One region of the Carnobacterium sp. FSL E2-0243 genome, then DNA from elsewhere that is predicted to be linked to it. Evidence: riboswitches for the same ligand, from Rfam matches in the RefSeq annotation. Region 1 holds a riboswitch; the other holds the start of a gene.
The links. A riboswitch is a leader RNA that binds a small molecule or an ion and turns the genes downstream of it on or off. The one in region 1 is predicted to bind magnesium.
Positions count from the first base shown of each region.

Region 2: it holds a riboswitch for magnesium, as region 1 does, so the genes downstream of both, mgtA (magnesium-translocating P-type ATPase) here and mgtA (magnesium-translocating P-type ATPase) in region 1, are expected to answer to the same signal.

Region 1 is NZ_JBBOPM010000001.1:2,131,431-2,140,433, reverse strand. It holds gene MHI00_RS10010 (VOC family protein) at 1-22, opposite strand, end outside; gene def (peptide deformylase) at 400-960, opposite strand; gene gdhA (NADP-specific glutamate dehydrogenase) at 1,193-2,539, shown strand; M-box (ykoK) riboswitch at 2,681-2,880, shown strand; gene mgtA (magnesium-translocating P-type ATPase) at 3,244-5,862, shown strand; gene pdhA (pyruvate dehydrogenase (acetyl-transferring) E1 component subunit alpha) at 6,479-7,591, shown strand; gene MHI00_RS09985 (alpha-ketoacid dehydrogenase subunit beta) at 7,595-8,572, shown strand; gene MHI00_RS09980 (dihydrolipoyllysine-residue acetyltransferase) at 8,711-9,003, shown strand, end outside.
Region 2 is NZ_JBBOPM010000001.1:349,335-358,337, reverse strand. It holds gene MHI00_RS01705 (pectate lyase-like adhesive domain-containing protein) at 1-2,112, opposite strand, end outside; gene MHI00_RS01700 (biotin transporter BioY) at 2,507-3,052, shown strand; gene MHI00_RS01695 (helix-turn-helix domain-containing protein) at 3,325-4,905, opposite strand; M-box (ykoK) riboswitch at 5,331-5,504, shown strand; gene MHI00_RS01690 (hypothetical protein) at 5,726-5,923, shown strand; M-box (ykoK) riboswitch at 6,058-6,232, shown strand; gene mgtA (magnesium-translocating P-type ATPase) at 6,503-9,003, shown strand, end outside.

The sequences.
Region 1 (9,003 bases):
TTTTATTTGTTTTACTAGACATAGAGGCACCTCTTCTTTTTTTATTAGTGTATTACACTGATAAAATAACATATTCATTCAATTGTTGTCAAAGGATTCGCATTACACTTGTAAATAAAAAAAGTTTGATTTCTGTTTAGAAACCAAACTTTTTTATTAAGGCTAGCTCTTATGAGCCAACTCCTCGAGAAAAAGATAAAAATTCGAGAGGACAAAAAGCGTCCTATCAATTTTCCCTATTTTCTTACCGGAGCTAACCGGCTCAACAAGCTTTTTATCAAGGCCAGCTCTTATGAGCTAGCTCCTCGAGAAAAAGATAAAAACTCGAGAGTACAAAAAGCGTCCTCTCAATTTTTCCTATTCTCTTATCGGAGCTAACCGGCTCAACGAGCTTTTTATTTAAGAAATCAAAGTCACATCATTTTCGACTTTATAGGGATCATCAGGGTTAATATGGTCATAAAACATGATGCCGTTAATATGATCAATTTCGTGTTGAACAACAATTGCGGCATAATTTTTCAAACGTAATTTGTGTTCGTTACCTTCTATATCAAAGTATTGTAGGGTGATTCTTGTGTGGCGTACAACGTATCCTGGAACTTCACGATCAACAGAAAGGCAACCTTCTCCTTCAGAAAGGCAAGAGTTTTGAACAGAATGGCTAATAATTTTTGGATTAATCATCACGGTACTCAATTGAGGCTCTGGATTTTCTTCAGTTCCTGGAATGTGTACGGCAATGATGCGTTTTTTTACATCTAGTTGAGGTGCGGCTAATCCAACTCCCCCTCGTAAATTGTATTTTTCGCTAAGATCAGGATCTTGGCTGTTAACCAAAAACTCCATCATTTCTGCTGTTAATTTTAATTCTTGATCTGTTAATGGAAAGTCAACATGAGCAGCTGACTCACGTAAAGTGGGATGGCCTTCCCGAATAATATCATCCATTGTTATCATAGTAGTCTTCACTCCTGTAGTTTAATTTTCAGTGTTGTGTAATTTGTACATCTTAATTATTTTAACAGTATTCACGGGAAAATGCACGATTTTCAAAAATATGCTATAGTTTAGTTATATTTTTCTTTCCATTATTAAAAAATTATGAGATAATGATGAGAAGTTGAAAAGCACATAGAAGAATGTCTTAAATGATATCATAGCTGTACAAATAATTTTTAGGGGTGACACAATGGAAAAAGCAAAAGAATATATTGCAGCAGTGTACAAGAAAGTTGAAGAAAGAGATCCGCATCAGGTAGAGTTTTTACAAGCAGTGAAAGAATTTTTTGACACGATTGAACCTGTTTTAGTTCGTCATCCCAAGATGATTGAAGAAAATATTTTAGAACGAATTGTGGAACCTGAAAGACTCATTCAATTTAGAGTACCATGGACGGATGATGAAGGAAATGTTCAAGTAAATCGCGCATTTCGTGCTCAATTTAGTTCAGCTATTGGGCCATACAAAGGTGGTCTTCGTTTTCACCCTAGTGTAAACCAAAGTATTGTAAAATTTTTAGGATTTGAGCAAATCTTTAAAAACAGCTTAACTGGTTTACCAATTGGCGGTGGCAAAGGCGGAAGTGATTTTAATCCAAAAGGTAAATCTGATTTTGAAGTCATGCGTTTTTGTCAAAGCTTTATGACGGAGCTACAAAAATATATTGGGCCAGATACAGATGTTCCAGCAGGAGATATCGGTGTTGGTGGACGTGAAATCGGCTATTTATTTGGTCAGTATAAAAAATTAAATGGTTTTGGTGCAGGTGTTTTAACGGGTAAACCAATTCCAATGGGTGGTAGTTTAGCTAGAACGGAAGCAACAGGTTATGGTTTAGTTTACTTTACAAATGAAATGTTAAAAGATGTAGGTAGAACATTTAAAGGTCAAAAAGTAGTTGTTTCTGGTAGTGGAAATGTAGCTATTTATGCCATTGAAAAAGTTCATCAATTAGGAGGGACAGTTATTGCTTGTTCCGATTCTGATGGTTACATCCTTGATTTAGAAGGTATCAATGCTGAAACAGTGAAACGTTTGAAAGAAGTAGAGCGGAAACGTATTTCAGAATACGTTAACGAGCATACTAGCGCCGAATATATAGAAGGAAGCATTTGGGAATTAGAAAATGAGTTCCAAATTGCATTACCATCGGCTACACAAAATGAAATTAATGGAATTACGGCTAAAAAATTAGTTGCGCAAGGCGTTTATGCAGTTGCAGAAGGTGCGAATATGCCAAGTGATTTAGAAGCGATTAAGGTTTATCAAGAACATGGTGTCTTATACGGCCCTGCAAAAGCAGCAAATGCTGGTGGAGTAGCTGTTTCAGCTTTGGAGATGAGCCAAAATAGTATTCGATTAAGTTGGACATTTGAAGAAGTTGATGATCGCTTAAAAGATATTATGGCGACGATTTATCAACAATGTCGTGATGTTGCGAAAGAATATGGTGTTGAAGGGGACTTCGTCAGCGGTGCAAATATTGCTGGGTTCCTTAAAGTAGCTGAAGCAATGTTGTCTCAAGGTGTTGTTTAATTAAAAAATAGTCTAACAGACCACTCTCTTAAATTTTCAGAGAGTGGTCTGTTATTTTAGTTAAGAGTATCTCCAATAAATTTTTTCGGCTTGACTTAATTTTTTATTTGATGTACATTGAAAGGGAAGTAAGAATTGAATACACGCTTCTGTTAGGTGAGGCTCCTATATGGAAAATGCTGCTGCCCTGCACATATCGAGAGACATGTGTAGCAAAATGTTTAACATCTTATAATAAGATGGAATGGGTCAACAGAAATGGTCGAATTAAGGTCATTTTTAATGTAGCTGATGAATAATCTACGCCATATAGTGCTAAAGCTCAATGATGGAGAATACTACTAGTTTTTTTGCGCTAGTTTCAAGTATTTATATGAAAATTGTTTGTTTTTGATGAACTTTTTAGCATGCCCTCTATGATTGTAGGGGCATGCTTTTTCTATAGTCTAATTTTCTAACGAGTGGATCAGGACTTACAGCAAAAGAAAAGTGTGTGAATGATAATTAGTAGCAAGCTTTTCAAAAAATACATAAAAAAGAGAGGTGAGTATGATGGAAAAACCAAGTCAAAAAGATAGTTCAGACCCAGGAAGTCAGAGGTTGCAAGAAAAGTTAATTAAGTTTCATTGTACTCACTTGTCTATTTAGATACGTTTGTATCAAAGATGCCAGCTTTTCTTGCTTATGAAAGCGAGGAAACCAAAATGATGATGAATAGAAAAACTCAAATTAAGACAGAAAAAAAATCTAAAGACAACGAATTGAAAAAATTAGGCTATTTACAAGAAGAAGAAGTACTGAGCCAATTTGGCACTAGTCTAGCAGGATTAACAGAAGATGAAGCTAAAAACCGGTTAGAAAAATACGGTCCCAATGAGGTTGCATCACAAAAACCAACTCCTTGGTTTATATTATTAATTGAAGCTTTTAAAGATCCCTTTGTATACGTGTTAATGCTTTTATTAGTCGTTTCGGCTCTGACTAATGATGTTGAAGCTAGTATTGTGATGGGGTTAATGATTTTATTTAGTGCAGGAATTCGCTTTGTTCAGGAATATCGCTCACAAAAAGCTAGTTTAGCATTAAAAGAATTAATTGAAACAACTTGTGCGGTTACTCGAGATGGAGAGACTAGGGAACTGCCGATTGATGAAGTTGTTCCAGGAGATATTGTCGTTCTTTCCACAGGTGATATGATTCCAGCAGATGCTCGTTTGATTTGGACAAAAGATTTATTTGTGAATCAATCTTCCTTAACAGGTGAATCGATGCCTGTTGAAAAATTTGTACGTATAGATGACCATGTAGCTGATAAAGATGAAACGGCGCTAGATTTACACAATTTAGCCTTTATGGGAACAGATGTGTTAAGTGGTCAAGGCAGAGTGGTTATTTTAAAAACAGGAGGAGAGACCTTCTTTGGCGATATCGCCTCTAATGTTTCTGAAAAAAGAGGAGAGACAGGATTTGATCGCGGCGTGACAAACGTAAGTAAATTATTAATTCGTTTTATGTTAGTTATGGTGCCAATTGTTTTTCTAATTAATGGTTTAACCAAAGGGGATTGGGGAGAAGCATTCTTCTTTTCAATTGCAATAGCAGTAGGTTTAACCCCAGAAATGTTGCCAATGATTATTACTAGTAATCTAGCAAAAGGTGCAATAGCTATGTCGAAGAAAAAAGTTATTGTTAAAGAGTTAAATGCAATTCAAAACTTAGGTGCGATGGATATTTTGTGTACGGATAAGACCGGCACAATTACAGAAGATAAAGTTGTATTAGTGCGCCATGTAAATCCCGTTGGAGATGACTGTGAGCGCGTCCTTGAATTGGCTTATTTAAATTCTAATTATCAAACGGGTTGGAAAAATTTAATGGATCATGCTGTTATTCAGTATTTTTCTGAAAATCGTGAAAATTTTGCTATTGGCGAAGTCGAAAAAATTGATGAAATACCATTCGATTTTTCTAGAAGACGTTTAACAGTTGCTGTGAATAATCAAGGACATCAAGTGATGGTTACAAAAGGCGCGGTTGAAGAAATGATGAAAATCTGTTCTTTTGTAGAATTAAATGATGAGATAGTACCATTGACTAAAGAGTTAATGGATCGCATGATGGATGTTAGTATAAAAATGAATGAAAGTGGTATGCGCGTCTTAGGAGTTGCATACAAAAATGATGTCCATGATACAGCTATCTATTCAATTGAAGATGAAAATGAAATGATTTTAGCTGGCTTTATGGGGTTTCTTGATCCAGCTAAAAAGTCTTCTATTACTGCGATTAAATCACTTCATGAACACGGCGTTAATGTTAAAGTTCTAACTGGAGACAACGAAATTGTGTCTAAAAAAGTTTGTCGTGATGTTGGAATAGAAGTGGGCAATGCTTTATTAGGGACACAAATTGAGAATATGAGTGACGAAGAATTAACTTTAGCAACGGAATCAACCAATTTATTTGCTAAATTAAATCCAACTCAAAAAGCACGAATTATTGCGCTATTGCAAGCTAAAGGACATACTGTTGGTTTTATGGGTGATGGAATTAACGATGCTCCAGCTTTAAGAAAAGCAGATGTAGGCATATCTGTTGATACTGCAGCTGATATAACGAAAGAAGCTAGTTCTATTATTTTACTTGAAAAAAGTTTAAACGTATTGGAAGATGGTATCTTAGAGGGTAGATCAGTTTTTGGGAATATGATGAAGTATGTCAAAATGACGATTAGCTCTAATTTTGGGAATGTTTTTAGTGTTCTTGTAGCCAGTGCCTTTCTCCCATTTTTACCAATGCTTTCAATTCAACTACTTGTGCAAAATCTAATCTATGATGTTGCTCAATTAACCATCCCTTGGGATCGTATGGATGAGGAAGATTTAATGTTGCCAGCTAAATGGGATACAAGTAACCTAATGAAATTTACGCTAAGTATCGGACCAGTCAGCTCTATTTTTGATATTTTAACCTATTTATTGATGTGGTTTGTCTTCCAAGCCAATACAGTTCAAGAGGCAGCTTTGTTCCATTCAGGTTGGTTTGTAATTGGTTTAATTACTCAAACAGTTGTGGTTCATGTTATTCGTACGAAAAAAATTCCATTTATTCAAAGCCGTGCAAGTTTCGGTGTAACAGTATCCACTATTTTAGTTATTATTGCAGCCGTTCTAATTCCAAGTAGCCCAATTGGACAAGTATTTGATTTAGTCGCTTTACCAAGTAACTACTGGCCTTGGATGATTGGTATTGTCATTGCTTACATTGTGACTGTTCAATTAGTTAAAATGCTTTATATCAAAGTCAACAAAGAATGGCTATAGGCTAGTTAAAATGAATAAATAAAGAATCAGTGATTTTCTATAGATTATCACTGGTTCTTTTTTGCATTATTATAGAAGAAAAAAACTAGTAGTAGTCATCTTTTTTTATAAAAGCATTAGAATAAAAAAATACAAAGTTGTTCCTAAAGGAAAAGAAACGGAATTTATTTTTTAGAAAAAGGCAAAAATTCGAATTATGAGAAAAAATTAATCTTAAAAAAAAGCATTGTGAAAAAAATATAATGTGAGCTGTGTCTCAGTTGAAACGCAAAATATTAATACAGTTTTTAATTAAGAGTATAACAGTTGGATGTTGAATCGACGGTTTTTAGCAAAATTGTTTTATTTTCAATGCTTCATTTTAACAATAATAAAATAAGAAAGGGGTCAAGTGAAGAATTTCACTATAACAGTCGTGGTTCCTGTTTTTTTAAGCTAGTCCTAGGTTTTTTCACTTTTAATGGTGTGGAAATCGTAGCATAACACTTGCATAAGATATGAAAGCGTGTTAAATTAAAAGGGTAAAGAGATTACACTAATACAGTTTTAGTGGTCTGTATAAAACAGCATCTTAACAAAAACAAATAGATGGTAAAGAGAGAGGAATGGGTAAAAGATGGCGACAAAAAAGAATAAACCTATCGATTTCGATGCATTGATGGATAGCGTAAACGCTGATTTTCCAACAATACAAATTTTAGATGAGGATGGTAAAGTTGTAAATCCTGACTTAATGCCAGATTTATCTGATGAAGAGTTAGTAGACTTAATGTCTAAAATGGTTTGGTCACGTGTGTTAGACCAACGTTCAACAGCACTTAATCGTCAAGGACGTCTTGGTTTCTTTGCTCCAACAGCTGGACAAGAAGCAAGTCAATTAGCAAGTCACTTTGCAATGGAAAAAGAAGATTTCTTATTACCTGGTTATCGTGATGTTCCTCAATTGGTTCAACATGGTTTACCTTTAAAAGAAGCATTTTTATGGTCTCGTGGTCACGCTGGCGGGAACAAATATGATGTGAACCTACATGCTATGCCACCACAAATTATTATTGGCGCTCAAATCGTTCAAGCAGCAGGAGTTGCATTGGGAATGAAAAAACGCGGCAAGAAAAATGTTGTGTTAACTTATACTGGTGATGGCGGTTCTTCACAAGGGGATTTCTATGAAGGAATGAACTTTGCTGGAGCATACGATGCACCTGCAATCTTTATTATTCAAAATAATGGATACGCAATTTCAACACCACGTTCAGTTCAAACTAAAGCGAAAACTTTAGCTCAAAAAGCTGTTGCTGCTGGAATTCCAGGAGTTGTAGTAGACGGAATGGATCCATTAGCAGTTTATGCAGTTACAAAAGAAGCGCGTGATCGTGCAATTGCTGGAGATGGCCCAACTTTAATTGAAACATTAACGTATCGTTATGGTCCACATACACTTTCAGGTGATGATCCAACTCGTTACCGTACTAAGGAAACAGATGATATTTGGGAAAAACGTGATCCTTTAGTTCGTATGCGTAATTTCTTAACTGAAAAAGGTATCTGGTCTGAAGAAAAAGAAAATGAAGTAATTGAAGCTACTAAAGAAGAAATTAAAGAAGCGATTAAAGCTGCTGATCAAGAGCCGAAACAAAAAGTTTCAGATTTCTTGAAAAATATGTTTGAAGAACCAAACCAAACAATTAAAGAACAAATTGCAATTTTTGAAGCAAAGGAGTCGAAATAAATCATGGCACAAAAAACAATGATCCAAGCGATTACTGATGCGCTTGCACTTGAACTTGGTAAAGATGAAAACGTCTTGATTTTTGGTGAAGATGTTGGGAATAACGGTGGAGTTTTCCGTGCCACTGAAGGATTACAAGCAACATATGGCGAAGACCGTGTTTTCGATACACCTCTTGCTGAGTCTGGTATTGGTGGTCTTGCAGTTGGTTTAGCATTAGAAGGCTTCCGTCCAGTTCCAGAAATTCAATTCTTCGGATTTGTATTTGAAGTAATGGATTCAATCGTTGGACAAGCAGCTCGTACACGTTACCGTATGAGTGGTACTCGTAACTTACCAATTACAATCCGTGCACCATTTGGTGGAGGAGTTCATACTCCAGAATTACACTCAGATAACTTAGAAGGATTAATTGCTCAATCACCAGGGATTAAAATTGTTATTCCAAGTAACCCTTATGATGCAAAAGGACTTTTAATTTCAGCAATTCGTGACAACGATCCAGTTGTTTTCTTAGAGCATATGAAATTATACCGTTCTTTCCGTGAAGAAGTTCCAGAAGAAGCGTATACTGTTCCTCTAGGTAAAGCAGCGATTGCTAAAGAAGGTACTGATATTTCAGTTATCACTTATGGCGCAATGGTTCGTGAAGCCCTTAAAGCAGCAGAAAAATTAGAAAAAGAAGGCATTTCAGTTGAAATCGTCGATCTTAGAACTGTTTCTCCATTGGATATTGAAACAATTATTGCTTCAGTTGAAAAAACTGGCCGTGTTGTTGTTGTTCAAGAAGCACAACGTCAAGCAGGTGTTGGTGCAATGGTGATGTCAGAAATTTCTGAACGTGCAATTCTTTCATTAGAAGCTCCAATTGGACGCGTAGCTGCACCAGATACTGTCTTTCCTTTTGGTCAAGCTGAAAATGCTTGGTTACCAAATGCAAATGACATTGAAGAAAAAATCAAAGAAATCTACAACTTCTAATAAAAATTAAATAGTTTAGGCGAATACAATCGATCCTTTCAATAGATATTGATTGATTGTATTTGTTTTATAGTTGAAGCTCAGATTAAAAAGTAGCACACAATTAAAAGTAGTTATTAAGAAGGGAAGTTATTAAAAATGGCTTTTAAATTTAAATTACCAGATATTGGTGAAGGAATTCATGAAGGTGAAATCGTTAAGTGGTTTGCTAAAGTTGGCGATACAATTAAAGAAGACGATACTTTATTAGAAGTACAAAACGATAAATCAGTTGAAGAAATTCCATCTCCAGTGACAGGTACAATTAAAAGTATCTTAGTTGAAGAAGGAACAGTTGCCGTAGTTGGTGATGTTTTAGTTGAAATCGATGCTCCTGGTTATGAAGAAGAAGAAGCTGCAGCTCCTGCTCCAGCAAAAACTGAAGCTCCAGC
Region 2 (9,003 bases), 1.8 Mb from region 1:
AGGCACTGTATAGCGCACATAACCATTTGCATCCGTAGGTAAATTAGCATAACTTAGCCCATTCGCTGGATCTGTAATTGTCACAGTTGCTTGCCCTGCTGAAGCATATACAGGTACATAATTAACGTGACCTGTTTCATCTGCCCCATTATTATCCGGAACCATTCCTATTTTCACACGGGATTTAACCGTTAAATCAGCATCTGTTACTTCTGTAAACTCAACTTCTGGTAGTTGATTCATGCCGGCAATCCGGCGGAATAAATTTGTTTTAAAATTGGCTTTCAAATCTGCATCAGTTGAAGCAACAACCTGACTATTGGGTGCTCCAGAAGCCGTTAAGCTACCGACTTTAGCGTAGGTTAATGAGGATGGACCTGCGACATCTACACCCATTTTCCATAAATCAATGTCTGAGTCTGTAATAGACATTTTATTTGTTGCATAATTGATTCCAACTGCATATGAAGATGCGGATGTTGCTAAATTTCGAATATCGTATTGAGCTGGTTGTTGAATATCTAGTGAATTATTTGATCCACTACTGATGTTAATCAACGCTGTATTACTTTTACCAATTGTATAAAAGTAAGCCCCTGGTTCTGTCTTAAAGGTACTATTTGTTGTATTGTAAGAAACAACAGCACCCGAGTCTCGTTTACTTGTTAAATTAACAATCGAACCTTTTTTAGCAGTAAAACTAGAGTTTGGTGCATCAAAACGCACAGCATTTCCAGGCATTGCCACATTAAAGACTACATTTTCTCCAATCGTCATCGCTTGATAATATTGATACACGGCAGGATAAGAGACACCCGATGTTTGTGTTTGACTCATACGCACTTTCGAATCTGCTCCAACTGTAAATTCTCTTGACTGACCTGTATCTCCAGCTCTAGCAGCTAAATTGTACCAAACTACTGAGAAGTCATAATAATTTACATTACCCTTGTAATTAGTGCCAGGTTCCATAATAAAACTACCTGTGTAAAAGTTTTCTGCCCGAGTGTTTAAATCCATATTTCCATAGATAGTTACTTGAGCATAGGTAGCACGAGCTAATCGTTGTACACTGGCTTCTGTTGTTACATTTCCAAACCGATAGTTCCATTTCCCTGTATAACCTCCAACTAAACGTGACCCGACAATGTCCTCGGAGTAGCCTCCTGCGTATCTTTGAGCGAGTACAATGTCATGCATATGAAAAGTAGGTCTAGCAGTTCCGGTTTCTCCTAACCAAATAGAAGTTCCTTGAAAATCAATTCGAAATCCATTTCCATTAATTTCAATATCTCTAGTAATTTGCGTTGTTGCTAAATTATTGGGATCACCCTCACCAGCTGTTCTGGTATTTGCAAAACTAGCCGTTAAGTTAATTTTTGAAATACTTGTATCCTTCATTGCATTCGCAAAACTATCCCAACTATTTACATCAATTTCACCAACAGCTCTTGCCACCCCACGATTTTCTGGCATAGCTGACTGTTCTATTGAAGAATCTGAAACTGGTTGATCTGTTGATAACGCTTCTTCTGAATTTAGTTCTTCTGGTGACTCTAATTCAGCTTTAGTTTCTTCTTCCAAATTAGCTACTTGGACTTCTAACATTAATGTGTTTGACCCAAAATCTTGCCCTTGATACGTAGATTGCGCCTTTATTTCATAACTTCCAGCAACTGAGCCACTTAAGCTTAAAGGTACAGAATCTATTTTTTCAGCTTCATTTTCCGAATTTAGAATTGTTATTTCAATTTGTTGCGCATCCTGATTAAAATTCACTGTAATATATGGATTTTCTGCGTTTAACCATTCTGTTTCATCTTGATTAAAAACCAAACCTTCTGGTAAAGCCATTGTAATAACTGTTTCTAAAACTTCTGTATTTTCTTCAAGTTTAGTTGTTGGCAAGCCTTTTAAGTTAATTTGAATAGGTGTATCTTTTAATATAGTTGACTCTACTACTTGTAACGACATACTTTCATCTGCTTGAACTCCTTCTTTTTGAAAGAAGACCCCTATGTCCATACTATTGATTTGAAAAACCGTCACGCTCAGTAATGCCACCATTAATCCAATGATGATACCTTTTTTATTCCTATAAGTTTTGTTCAAATTCTCACCTCCCTCCAATTATATTTCTACTCATGAAGCAAATAATATCATGAAGCTTTCGTCGTAACTGTTTTATTTTTTTCAAAAACTTACTAATTTTCTGAAAAAATAGTTGATTCATAGTAGCCTCCATACCTTTTTATTTATAATGTGCAAGAAATTTATTTCTTATTTTTAACCTATCTCTACTATACTTTCTTACGCAATACTCCACATCTCAAAAATGACTACGTTAAGAAGTCATTTTAGCTATCTAGATATCAATGACTGTTTGACCATAATTTTTCCTAGTATACATGTAGTTCTCCATTAAATTCTTATTTTCTGTTGCATTATCCTTGAATTTCTGTTAACCTTTAAAAACAAACAAGTTAACAGAAAAGAGGATGCTCTCATGCAAACAACGAAATTAAAACAAATGATTCTGAATGCACAATTCGCCGTAATCATTGCCATTATTGCTCAAATTACCATTCCATTAGGTCCTATCCCTTTAACAGGGCAAACTTTTGCCGTTGGTTTAGCTGCTACTATTCTAGGTGGATGGAACAGTATGATTGCTGTCTGTATTTATCTATTGATGGGATTAATTGGAGTTCCTGTTTTTGCTGGTTTTTCCGCAGGGATTAGCGCCTTGCTAGGACCAACTGGTGGTTTTTTGATTGGATTTATTTTTAATGCTTTAGCTACAGGATGGATTTTAGAAAAAACGAAGTTTAATTTACCCTGGGGAATACTTGCTAACTTAGCGGGAGCACTTATTACACTACTTTTTGGAACAATTTGGTTAAAATACGGAACTGGCCTCGACTGGCAAGCAGCTTTTACAGGTGGTTTTATACCTTTTATTATTCCTGGTATTCTTAAAGCTCTACTAGCAGCATTTTGTGGAATTGCTATTCGTAGAAGACTGGCTAAAGGCTCCTACTTAACAGATTAACAGTCAGTCAACACTTTCCTGTTCCCTTATTGCTTTACAAATACTAGTATAGTATGGAATTTTAAACCTGTGTTTTCAATTTTTACCGGAGGTCTAGAAATTTTTTTATCTACGTAATATGAAAAATTTCTTACTACCAAAAATTAAAAATAGAACTCCTCTTCCTTCACTACTAACACAAAAGGCAGCCAAAGAGTTTCCTCCTTAGCTGCCTTTTGCTATTTTCTTTATTTACTCTAACACAATCTTCAAATTCGTTTATATTGATACGTTTAAGCTAATCTTTGATTAAATTCTTCTTTAGTAATCTCTTCAATCAAAGATTTAATATGCTTTAAATCATTCAAACTTGGATTACGATCAATACATATAGAAGGAACACCATGAGAATCATATTCTGAAATTGTCGTTACCAACAATTGACTTTTTTCAATTTCACTTTGCTGATTTTTAGTTTGTTTATTAAAGATATAAGCGATATCAAGTTTTTGTCCCAGTTGATGCTCAATCAATGCAGCTAAATAGTTCGCAAATTCTATTGAACCATCTACTAGTAAGCTGACTTTTACTTTTGCATGATAATTATTTAAATGAGTCAAAAGACCTTTCCATTCAATCACTGTAGAAAAAATTAATTGGTTTATTAAAGATTCTTCGAATTCATTATCATATTTTTCACCAAAGCTGTTAATTGATTGCTTTAAATACTGAATAAATGCAGGATAATTACGCTCTAATCTAGAAACAAATAACTTATTGCGATCATGTAAAACAAAAAGCGGACCAACATAAATTGCCAAATCTACTGCTACTCGTTTAAGAATATCTTCTATATTATATAATGGAATTTGTAAATCTTTCGACATTTGAATAATTCGCTCTCCGATATTTGCCCCAAGACCTTGAAAAAATGCTTTTTCATCAAATTTCGGACCTCGATTTGGTAAAGAAAATTGATATGTCGTAAAAACACAGGTAATTTCTTCCAATAAGGATTGATTTAATTCTATTTTAAACACGTGGAAAAATTCACGTTTTAAAAAAGAGTCCTCTAGTATCCCTACAAAGGACAATGAATAACGGATTGCTACATTCTTTCTTCGTATATCCTCTGTGAGTAAATTCCTTCCATTCAAAACTCTTCTTAAAGAAATGATCAGATAATTTTCCATCTCTTTTCTTGCATCCATTCCATAACTTCTATTATACTCTTTTTCAAAATAATCCATTATTTTCCCGACTACTTGACGTTCAGTAGAGCTAAATGGTGCATCCTCATAATACATTTTCTCAAAAAAATAATAGACTAAAAAATTACGAACCTGTGCTTCTTCACCTACTAGGTTGCAGTGGCTATCTATAATCTCAATATTAAAACCTGATTCCTCTGTTTGTCTAGATAATGCTTTGATTTTTCTTCTCAAACCTGGCTCACTAGTATAGAGAATTTCCGATAATTCTGTAATAGTAATTCCTGGGTTTAAAAACAAATGTTCTATAACTTGATATTCTATACTAGTTCTTAACGTTTTACTGTAAATATATTCAATATTGATAGTGTGAGGATATTCTAATAGCACACCATTTGGAGAAGAAATAATCATAAATGGACTAAAATCAATATTTATTTTCTTAATGTCACTGCGTAATATTTTATCCGAACAGTCCAACTCTTCTGCAATCTTAGAAAGGGTGATCCAATCATCCTGTCGATGGAGTATTTCAATAAACTTCAACTTTCTATTCGCTTCATTATTTAAAAAATTATACATATACCCCATCCCCTTTTTATATAAAAATAACAAATAAAAACATTTACACTCCCATTTTTGAATTCGCCCCCATTTTAACATTCCGCCTCTATTAAAACAAGCAAATTCGACTGGTAAACACTCTAATTAACAATAGATATAAGCTTATAACTAACCTACCTAGCGACTGATTTAATTTATTAAAACACTGCCTTAAATTCGTTAGATTCACGTTTAAAATAACGCATTAAAATTTTATTTTTCACAATTAATGAATCTTTAAAAAACCAACTTGTTTAATTCTAACAGTATAAATGTCAGTTCTTATATCTAGAATTAAGTCCCACTCTATTCTTGTTTTAAAATTAATTTTCTATTAAGGAAATAAACGCTGATTTAATCATCTTTTCAGCTTTAAAACGATTTGTTATTCAACTTTCCAGACAGTTCACTTAATTTTTAGGGGTTGTCATTTTCTGAATAGGGTGCTACAATGAACCCGTTGATACATCAGAACGATTAATTAAAGTGTTACCAGTTAGGTGAGGCTCCTATGCAAATATAGGCCATTGCCCAAAAACATCGAAAGATGCCAATGGGTAGAACAGGGATTGTCGGATTAAGGCTTTCCATAAGATGGCTAAAAGTAGAATGATACTTTTTACGTTGCATAGTGCTAAAACTCGACGAGTGGTAGATTTATTTTTGTTGCCCTCGTCTACCCTAGATGAGGGCTTTTTTATGCCCAGCTAGCTTCATACACAATTCGATAAGATAATTTAAGTCAACAGATTGGTGGAGGTAAACAATTGGATCGACAACAAAATAAAGATGGCACTAGTGCGAATCAAGTTGGGATAACCTCCCAATTTTTGACTATCAATAAAACTAACTAAGTGCCATTAGTTAGGACGTGAAAGATATGGATTACACACAAGAAATTGTGCGCTTTGTTCGTTTTTATGGAATTAAAAATATCAAAAGCTACGAAACTTCTAAATGTAAATATTTTATTTATGTAGCCGATAACGGACAAAAGCAACTGTACTACTATGATAAACAAACAAAAAACTTTTATTTTAAAACAGCTAAAAAACAAGAGAAGTTATCTTGGCTATGAGCTTTTAATTTATTAGGCTAGCCTCATGCTATTTAGTCCTCGCTTTCTAGCATGATAGACTAGTCAATGAATCAAGCAATATGATTAGTTGACCATTTTAAATCAATTAAACAATTATATATTTGCCGATTTAAAATCGGTACTGTTAGGTGAGGCTCCTATATAAACATAGGCTACTGCCCAAAAATATCGAAAGATGCCAATGGGTAGAACAGGGATTGTCGAATTAAGGCTTTCCATAAGGTAGCTAAAAACGATGTGTTCGTTTTTTACGTTATATAGTGCTAAAGCTCAACGAAGGTAACTCTTATTTAACGAGCCTTTTGTTGCGCCTTCATGCAACAAAAGGCTTTTTCTATTGCTTAAATTCCATTCAAATTGCTCTATTCCCTAAGGAAAGTTGGTTGAAATTATGGAAACCATTTTTAGGATTTTGGGATTTTATCTAACCGCACTTATCACTTGGTATTTATTCATCAAACGAAAAGAAAAATAATCGTTGCTCATTTAAGTTGCGATTCATTCTTGATGAGACAACGGACAATTTGTTTCATCGTCTATAAAAAGGAGGCTATTTCAATGGCTAAAAAGAAAACAATCAACTATAAAGTAACCGATCAAATTTATAAATTTGCAGCAACCTCTCATCGTAAAAAGGTGGTCGATCACTTTAGTTCATCACTAGATGGATTAAATACAAATGAGGTTCTAACAGCGCGTAAAAAATATGGTAGCAATGAAATTCAGCATGAAAAACCTGAATCCATTCCAGCTAAACTTGTACGAGCTTTCATCAATCCTTTTACACTTGTTTTATTACTACTTGCTGCCATCTCATTTGTTACGGATTATTGGATTGCTGCTCCAGCAGATAAAGATTTAACAGGAGTAATCATCATCGTTACAATGGTGACAATCAGTGGTTTATTAACTTTTGTTCAATCCGTTCGTTCAACCAATGCAGCTGAAAAGCTAAGAACCATGGTTAAAGTGACTGCGACAGTAACTAGACGCACTAGCGGGAAAACTGAAATCCCAATGGAAGAATTAGTTTGCGGGGATATCGTTCACCTATCAGCTGGAGATATGATACCAGCTGATATCCGAATTTTGAAATCAAAAGACTTATTTATTAGCCAAGCTGCCATGACAGGTGAAAGCAATCCTGTTGAAAAATATGAAATTGATTTAGCTCCGAACACAAAAAATTCCAACGTGATGGACTATGAAAATGTAGCTTTTATGGGCAGCAATGTTGTGAGTGGTTCAGCAATGGGCATCGTTATTGCAGTCGGCCCTTATACGCAATTTGGCCGTATTGCCCATGATGTTTCAAGAAAAAAAGGTGATACTAGTTTTGAAAAAGGGATTAATTCTGTTTCTTGGTTATTGATTCGTTTTATGGCGCTAATGGCACCAGCTGTCTTTATTATTAACGGTTTAACAAAAGGCGATTGGTTAGAAGCTTTCTTATTTGGTTTATCAGTCGCAGTAGGCTTAACACCTGAAATGTTGCCCATGATTGTAACAACAAACTTAGTCAAAGGAACTCTTTCCATGGCTAAAGAAGGAACTATCATAAAAAATATCAACTCTATTCAAAATTTTGGTGCAATTGATGTGCTTTGTACTGATAAAACAGGAACATTAACACAAGACAAAATTGTCTTAGAGTATCATTTAGATGTCTTAGGTAAAGAAAATGATCGTGTTCTAAAACATGCTTTCTTCAATAGCTATTACCAAACAGGTCTTAAAAATTTAATGGATTTAGCGATTATCGAAGCAAGTCAAAATGAACTAAACATTCCCATTAATGAATACGAAAAAATAGATGAAATTCCTTTTGATTTTAATCGCAGACGGATGAGTGTCGTGATTCGAAACCAAGATGGGAAAACACAAATGATTACTAAAGGTGCCGTTGAAGAAATGTTGAGTATTTCTTCTCATGTAGAATATATGGGCGAAGTCACCGTTTTGACTGAGACTCTAAAAAATAAAATATTGAAAACTGTTGATGATCTAAATGAGGATGGTTTACGCGTTATCGCTATCTCTCAAAAAACGAATCCAGCAGCAATTGGTGAATTTTCAGTTAAAGATGAGTCAGATATGGTGCTAATGGGCTATCTAGCTTTCCTCGATCCACCAAAAGAAACAACAAAACCCGCACTTGAAGCCTTAGCTAAAAATGGAGTAGCTGTAAAAATTCTGACAGGCGATAACGAAAAAATCACCCGAACTGTTTGTAAACAAGTTGGGATTAAAGTAAAAAATGTTGTTTTTGGTAGTGATATTGATTCGCTTGACGAGGCGCAGCTAACTGCGGTAGTTGAAGAAAACAATATTTTTGTGAAACTATCTCCGCAACAAAAAACACGGATTGTAAAAACATTGCGTAATAATGACCATACAGTTGGTTTCATGGGCGATGGAATTAACGATGCTTCTGCAATGAAAGAAGCTGACGTTGGAATCTCTGTTGATACAGCTGTAGATATTGCTAAAGAATCAGCAGATGTTATTCTTTTAGAAAAAGATTTATTAATTCTAGAAAAAGGGCTAATTTCTGGTCGTAAAATATTTGGAAATATCATTAAATATATTAAAATGACAGCTAGTTCTAATTTTGGTAACATGTTCTCTGTTTTAGTCGGAAGTGCTTTTCTACCATTCTTACCAATCTTACCGATTCAAGTTCTCTTTTTAAATTTAATTTACGATATTTCATGTATCTCAATTCCTTGGGATAATGTCGACAAAGAATATTTAGAAAAACCTAGAAAATGGGATTCTTCTTCAATTGGATCTTTCATGAAATGGATTGGTCCAACAAGTTCAGTTTTTGATATTACAACATATCTGTTAATGTTCTTTGTCATTTGTCCACAAGTTTTAGGCGGAAGCTATAGCTCTCTTCCACCTGAAAAACAATTGATTTTTGCAGCTTTGTTTAATGCTGGTTGGTTTGTAGAATCACTTTGGTCTCAAACATTAGTCATTCATGCATTACGGACTCCAAAAGTTCCGTTCCTACAAAGTCGGGCATCTTTCATTGTTACCACTGTTACAGGTTT